3 regions of the Brevundimonas sp. FG128 genome follow, and region 2 is predicted to be linked to each of the others. Evidence: predicted binding sites of a transcription regulator. Region 2 holds the regulator's gene; each other region holds the start of a gene.
What was found. The regulator LexA, encoded in region 2, represses DNA repair genes until DNA is damaged. The targets are predictions, from matches to a motif close to ATGTTCNCNANNTGTTCT.

Region 1 (2,267 bases), on a different contig from region 2:
TTCTGGGAGGCGGCCCTGCCTCTGAAGGCGCCGGTCATGTCGCCCCGGGCCAGGGATATCCTGTCCATCGGCACGGACACGCGCCTAGGTCCGACTGAGATCGGCGATCGCCTGTCGCCCGAGGACCTGCCGCTGCACCGGGCGGCCCTGCAACGCGCCATGTCCGAAGGCGTCGAATACGATCAGGAATGGTTCCTGCCCGCGACCGGCCGCTGGATCCACCTGCGTGGCAGACTGATCCGCAGCCGCTCGGGCCGTCCGCTGAGGATGTCCGGCGTCATCACCGACATCACCGACCGGCGCGCGGTCTTCGCCGCCCTAGCCGACAGCGAACGGCTTCAGCGGGTGTTGATCAACGAACTGAATCACCGGGTGAAAAACACCCTGGCGACGGTGCAGTCCATCGCCCGGCAGACGGCGCGCCGCACGCCGGACGTGGCGACCTTCACCACCCTGTTCGAAGCCCGGCTGCTGGCCCTGTCGAACACCCAGAACCTACTGACGGCCGGCAATTGGGAGCGGGCCGATCTGCGCGCCCTGCTGGCCCAGGAACTGGCGCCCTATGCCGAGGAACAGGTTCGACTGAACGGTCCGGACGTCGATCTGGATTCCCATCAGACCCTGGGCATGGGGCTGGTGTTTCATGAACTGGCGGTCAACGCCGCCAAATACGGGGCGCTGTCCACGGCCGCCGGCTGCGTGCGGATCGACTGGTCGATCAGCGAGGGCCATCTGCTGCTGGATTGGGTCGAGAGCGGCGGGCCCGAGGTCAGGCCGCCCGAACGGCGCGGGTTCGGTTCGGCGCTGATGGAGTCCACCGTGCATCGTTCGCTGCGGGGGTCGGCGGCTTTGGCCTATGCGCCCGAGGGCATTTGCTGCAGCCTGAGACTGCCGCTTTAAGATACGTCAGAAACGGTCGCAAGTCGCAGATGTTCTTGTTTTGATCGACGAGAACATCTTGTGAACCAGAACAAACCATGCACATAGTCGTCCTCACGAAACGGGGGCGGGTCCAGGCGGGTCTCTCCCAAGCTTAATGACGGGAATCATGGCAAGGGAGACGAAGGCAATGGCTTCACAGGCAGCACTCAAGTTGGTGGGCAAGGACGACGGCGACAAGCAACGCGCCCTGGAGGCGGCGATCGCACAGATCGATCGCGCCTTCGGCAAGGGTTCGGTGATGAAACTGGGCAAGGGCGGGGTCGCCGACGTGATCCCCTCGGTGTCCACCGGATCGCTGGGTCTGGACATGGCGCTCGGCATCGGCGGCCTGCCGCGCGGTCGGGTGATCGAGGTGTTCGGCCCTGAATCGTCGGGCAAGACGACCCTGGCCCTGCATACGGTGGCCGAGGTTCAGAAGGCCGGCGGCGTCGCCGCCTTCGTGGACGCCGAACACGCGCTGGATCCCGGCTATGCCCAGAAGCTGGGCGTGAACCTGGATGATCTGCTGGTGTCGCAGCCGGACACCGGAGAACAGGCGCTCGAGATCGTCGACACCCTGGTGCGCTCCGGCGCCGTGGACATCGTGGTCGTCGATTCCGTCGCGGCTCTGACGCCGCGCGCCGAGATCGAGGGCGAGATGGGCGACAGCCTGCCGGGCCTTCAGGCGCGTCTGATGAGCCAGGCGCTGCGCAAGCTGACGGCCTCGATTTCCAAGTCGAACTGCATCGTCCTGTTCATCAACCAGATCCGTCACAAGATCGGCGTCATGTATGGCTCGCCCGAGACGACGACGGGCGGCAATGCGCTGAAATTCTACGCCTCGGTGCGTCTGGACATCCGCCGCACCGGCGCGATCAAGAACCGCGACGAGGTGGTCGGCAACACCACCCGGGTCAAGGTGGTCAAGAACAAGGTCGCCCCGCCGTTCCGCGAGGTCATCTTCGACATCATGTACGGGGAAGGCATCTCCAAACTGGGCGAGATCATCGACCTGGGCGTCAAGGCGGGGGTGATCGAGAAATCGGGCAGCTGGTTCAGCTACGACTCGACCCGGATCGGCCAGGGCCGCGAGAATGTGCGCGAATTCCTGAAACAGAACCCCGACATCGCCGTCTCAATCGAGAAGGCGGTGCGGGCCTCGACCAACAAGATCGCCGACGAACTGCTGGGCACGCCCGAGCCGGACGAAGGTCAGGATCTCGAAGGCTGACACCAAGACAAGAGGCTGGGCGGCCGGGCGGACCTTGCGGGGTCGCTCCGGCGTCGGCCCGGTCTTTTCACCCTACTCCGTCGCCCCTAGCGACCCGCCACCGACCCCGCGAAGG
Region 2 (2,267 bases):
AGGCGGCGGTTGTCGTCAGGCCCGGCGTCCGAGAGTTCGCTGTCGATCTGTGGTCGCGGCGGCGCGGCCTGACCATGACGGATCGGCCGGAGACGGGCTGGGCCTGCGACCGCTTTTCTTGTCGGCCAGAGTCTAACCAGGGACCTGTCGCGATCTGGTGGGGACGCAAGGCTCCCGGTCCAGACCAGATGAAGGCCCTATGCCGCGCGGCGCCCGTCATCAGCGTGCGCGCGGTCCTCACATCGATTCCAAGCGCTTGTCAGGAACGCCTGGTGCTCGACGGCATCGATTTCACCAGAGGCGGCGCGGTTGAGTTATGGCGTGATAGTCCGTCTGAAACGGGCCGATGGCGCGCCGTCTGGACGGCCGACGTGCGGGGCGACCGCCCCTGGGCACGCCAGCCGAACCCGGACGTCAGTGATAGCGGCGCATGAGGCCGACCAGCTTGCCCTGAACGGCGACCTGATCCGACCCGTAGATCTTGGTTTCGTAGTTGCGGTTGGCGGGCTCCAGCGCGATGGAGGCGCCCTTCTTGCGAAGCCGCTTCAGCGTCGCGTGTTCGCCTTCGACCAGCGCCACGACGATCTCGCCCGAGGAGGCGTTGTCGGTCGATTTGATGACCACCATGTCGCCGTTCAGAATGCCCGCCTCGATCATCGAATCGCCTTCGATCTCAAGCAGGTAGTGTTCGCCCGAGCCCAGCATGGATTCAGGAACGGGATAGCGCGCCGTCTCGTGCTCGATGGCGTCGATCGGCGTGCCGGCGGCGATCTTGCCCATCAACGGCAGCTCTCGGGTGTCATTGGCCGCAAGCGGCGCCAGGGCGCGTCCGCCGCCGCCTTCGATCACGTCAGGCTTGAACCCGGCCCGGCCGCGCGGCGCGCCAGCCGTGGCCTGTTCGGGCAGTTTGGTGACTTCCAGGGCGCGGGCGCGGTGGGCGAGGCGGCGGATGAAGCCGCGCTCCTCCAGCGCCGTTATCAGCCGGTGAATGCCCGACTTGGACGCCAGGTCCAGCGCCTCCTTCATCTCGTCGAAGGAGGGGGAGACGCCTGTCTCCTGAATCCGTTCGTGGATGAACATCAGCAGTTCGTGCTGCTTGCGCGTGAGCATCGCCAGGCCCTCATGCGCCCGCCGACGAATCGGAACGGGCCGTGAACATTTGTCGATGTTCTGTAAGTGTTCCTTCCTAATGTCAACTTAACAGCGCCCTTGGGACGCCGCGTGACGCGAGCAAGTCGATCAGGCCGCCAGCAGTTGTCGCGTCGCCGCCTCAACATCGGCTTGTCGCATCAGGCTCTCGCCGACCAGAATGGCCTGGGCATGGGCGGCCGAAACGCGCTCGACATCGTCGGGCGTGAAGATGCCGCTTTCGGCGACGAGCAGGGCGCGGACAGGGCTAAGCATCGACAGGCGCTCGGTCACCTCCAGATCGACCTCAAAGGTGCGCAGCGAGCGGTTATTGACCCCCACCAGATCGCCGCCCAGCGCACAGGCGCGCGCCATTTCCTCTTCGTCGTGGGTCTCGATCAGGGCGTCCATGCCCAGGCGCTCGGCCTCGGACAGCAGCTCGGCGGCCAGCCGATCATCGACCATGGCCAGGATGATCAGGATGCAGTCGGCGCCCAGGGCGCGGCTTTCGGCGACCTGCCAGGGATCGACCAGGAAATCCTTGCGCAGGCAGGGCAGGGCGACCGCGTCACGCGCCTGGCCCAGATAGGCGTCATCGCCCTGGAAGCTGGGACCGTCGGTCAAGACCGAGAGGCAGGCCGCGCCGCCCGCCTGGTAAGCACGCGCCAGGGCCGGCGGGTCGAAGTCGGGCCGGATCAGCCCCTTGGATGGACTGGCCTTCTTGATCTCGGCGATCAGGGCGGGACGGCCGGTCTCTTCTACCACATGCTCAAGGGCGGCGCGGAAACCACGGGGAGCCGAAGCGGTGCGGGCCAGCGTCTCGATCGCGTCCTGCGAGGTCGCGGCCTTGCGGGCGGCGACGTCTTCACGCTTGTAGGTGGCGATACGATCCAGAACGTCGGTCATGCGGGGTCTTGGCTTTCCAGCGGCGTGGAGGTGATGCGGGCCAAACGCTCCAGCGCCTCGGCGGCCCGGCCGTCGTCAATGGCGGCGGCGGCGAGAACAGCGCCTTGGGCAAGGTCGGTCGCTCGGTCCGATACCACGAGGGCGGCGGCGGCGTTCAGTAGCACGACGTCGCGGTAGGAACCGGCGGCTCCCGCGAGCAGCCCGCGCAGGGCGACGGCGTTCTCCTCGGCGTC
Region 3 (2,267 bases), on a different contig from region 2:
TCCCTGTGCCAGCCGATCCCGGCGCCGGGTTGGTATTCGTTGACCAGCGCCTGAACGAAGTCCTCCGCCGGCAGACCGGCCCGGTCGGTCAACCGACCCAGCAGGTCCTGCAGGAACGCCGGCCAAGGCTCGGCCGCCTCCAGCGCCTGGCGCGCCAGATCATAGCGCCGCCCGAAGGCGGCGATGCGACGATTACCCAGATAACCGAGGTGCTCGTAGGGTTTGAAGGACAAGGCCTGCAGGGCGCGCACCACCCTCGCCTGCTCGTCCTCTGAGAGAAGATCAGGTCAGTAACGGAACCCGGCCGGGGCGGCGGGCCCGGCGACAACCGGCTCGCCGAAGAGGTCTGCCTGCACGTCCATCAAGCCAGGGCGAGTTGGTCGGACGCCGAGGGCGCCGGCGCCTTGAAGTTGGACAGGCTGACGCCGACCAGGCGGATGCCTTTGGCGGGCGGATAGAGGGAGCGAACCAGCAGGAGGCTGATCTCTTCGAGCCGCTCCCTGGACGTCACCGGTTCGGGGAAGGACCGGCTGCGCGTCGCCTGCTGGAAGTCGGCCCATTTCACTTTCACCGTCACCGTGCGGCCGTAGGCGTCCGACTTCTCGCACCAGCCCCAGACATCGCCCGCCATGGCGATGACGCCCGCCTCGATCGCCGAGGGATCGGTCAGGTCGCTTCCGAAGGTCGTCTCCGATCCGGACGACTTGCGCTCCCGGTTCGGGTTCACCGCACGATGATCCTCACCGCGCGAGATGGCGTAATACCAGGCACCGGACTTGCCGAAATGCTGCTGCAGGAAGGCCAGCGACTGGCGCCGCAGGTCCTCGCCGGTCTCGATGCCCAACCGGCTCATCTTGGCGGCGGTCACCGGCCCGACCCCGTGGAAGCGTTTCACCGGCAGGGTCTCGACGAAGGCCTCGCCTCGTCCGGGCGGGACGACGAACTGGCCGTTGGGCTTGCGCTGGTCCGAGGCCAGCTTGGCCAGGAACTTGTTGTAGGAAATCCCTGCCGACGCCGTCAGGCCGGTCTCCTCCAGGATGCGGGCCCGGATCTCGACGGCGGTCTCCGAGGCGGTCGGCAGGCCGCGCAGGTTGTCGGTGATGTCGAGATAGGCCTCGTCCAGGGACAACGGCTCCACCAGAGGCGTGTAGTCCGCGAAGATCGCCTGGATCTGTTTGGAGACGGCGCGATACACCTCGAACCGGGGCGGGACGAAGACGAGGTCGGGGCACTGGCGCAAGGCCGTGGTCGAGGGCATGGCCGAACGCACGCCGAAGACCCGCGCCTCATAGCTGGCCGCCGCCACGACGCCACGCTGGGCGGCGTACCCCACCGCCACCGGCCGCCCGCGCAAGGCCGGGTCGTCGCGCTGCTCCACCGAGGCGAAGAAGGCGTCCATGTCCACGTGGATGATCTTGCGAACCGGCCCGTCGCTCATATGCCGCTGTACCAAGATCAGAACAGAAAGGGAACACACAGGCCGCGCCTATGTCCCTATCGTCTGCGCCGCCAAGCGCCCCCCTGTGACACCGGGTCGTTTCGCGGCGCGGCGGTCATCGGTCTAGGGTGTCCGTCTTCGCCGCAGCATCCGGATCGCCGCCATGACCCGTCCTTCCCGCCGCGCCCTGCTGGTCGGCCTCTCCCTGACCGCCGTGGCCTGCCCGGCCCTCGCCGCGCCGCCGAAGCGGATGACCGCCTACAAGACCCCCTGGTGCGGCTGCTGCGGCGGGTGGATCGCCCACATGCGTCAGGCCGGCTGGACCGTCGAGGTCGTCGAGCGCGAGGACCTGGCGCCGATCCGGGCCCAGCATGGCATTCCGGACCGGCTGGCCTCCTGCCACACCGCTGTGGTCGGCGCCTACGCCATCGAGGGCCATGTCCCGGCCGGCGACGTCGATCGATTGCTGGCGGAACGCCCGGCCGCCCGGGCGTTGAGCGCGCCCGGCATGCCCGCGGGCTCGCCGGGCATGGAGGCCGCCGGGCGCGAACCCTATACGACTGTCCTGATCCTCAACGACGGCTCCACCCGCGTGTTCGGCCGGCACAACGGCGCCTGACGCCCGACAGGCCGCCGGAGGTCGTCAGGCAACCGGTTCACGGCCGGTCCGCTCAATCCGCTTCGTTCCCTTCCGCCGTCCTGCCGTCGCCGCCATCGGCGCCGCGCGAAAAGTCAGCCTGATGCGGGTGACCGCCATGCTGCGCGCGGTACTCGGCCGGGCTGAGGCCCCTGCCCGTCATATGAAGCTTCGGCCGGGCCGCAGGCGTGA

Region 1: recA (recombinase RecA) is a predicted target of LexA. The motif match lies at 951-968, and genes of this name have one in related genera.
Region 3: dinB (DNA polymerase IV) is a predicted target of LexA. The motif match lies at 1,458-1,475, and genes of this name have one in related genera.

Annotation. Positions count from the first base shown of each region.
Region 1 covers NZ_JBMDKP010000003.1:287,245-289,511, forward strand. The annotation lists gene ACODSC_RS09885 (MHYT domain-containing protein) at 1-900, shown strand, start outside; gene recA (recombinase RecA) at 1,070-2,152, shown strand.
Region 2 covers NZ_JBMDKP010000002.1:52,207-54,473, forward strand. The annotation lists gene ACODSC_RS04645 (ComEC/Rec2 family competence protein) at 1-434, shown strand, start outside; gene lexA (transcriptional repressor LexA) at 415-1,110, opposite strand; gene trpC (indole-3-glycerol phosphate synthase TrpC) at 1,240-2,034, opposite strand; gene trpD (anthranilate phosphoribosyltransferase) at 2,031-2,267, opposite strand, start outside.
Region 3 covers NZ_JBMDKP010000001.1:570,751-573,017, reverse strand. The annotation lists gene ACODSC_RS02870 (alpha-ketoglutarate-dependent dioxygenase AlkB) at 1-251, opposite strand, end outside; gene dinB (DNA polymerase IV) at 362-1,438, opposite strand; gene ACODSC_RS02860 (DUF411 domain-containing protein) at 1,602-2,057, shown strand; gene ACODSC_RS02855 (acyltransferase family protein) at 2,110-2,267, opposite strand, start outside.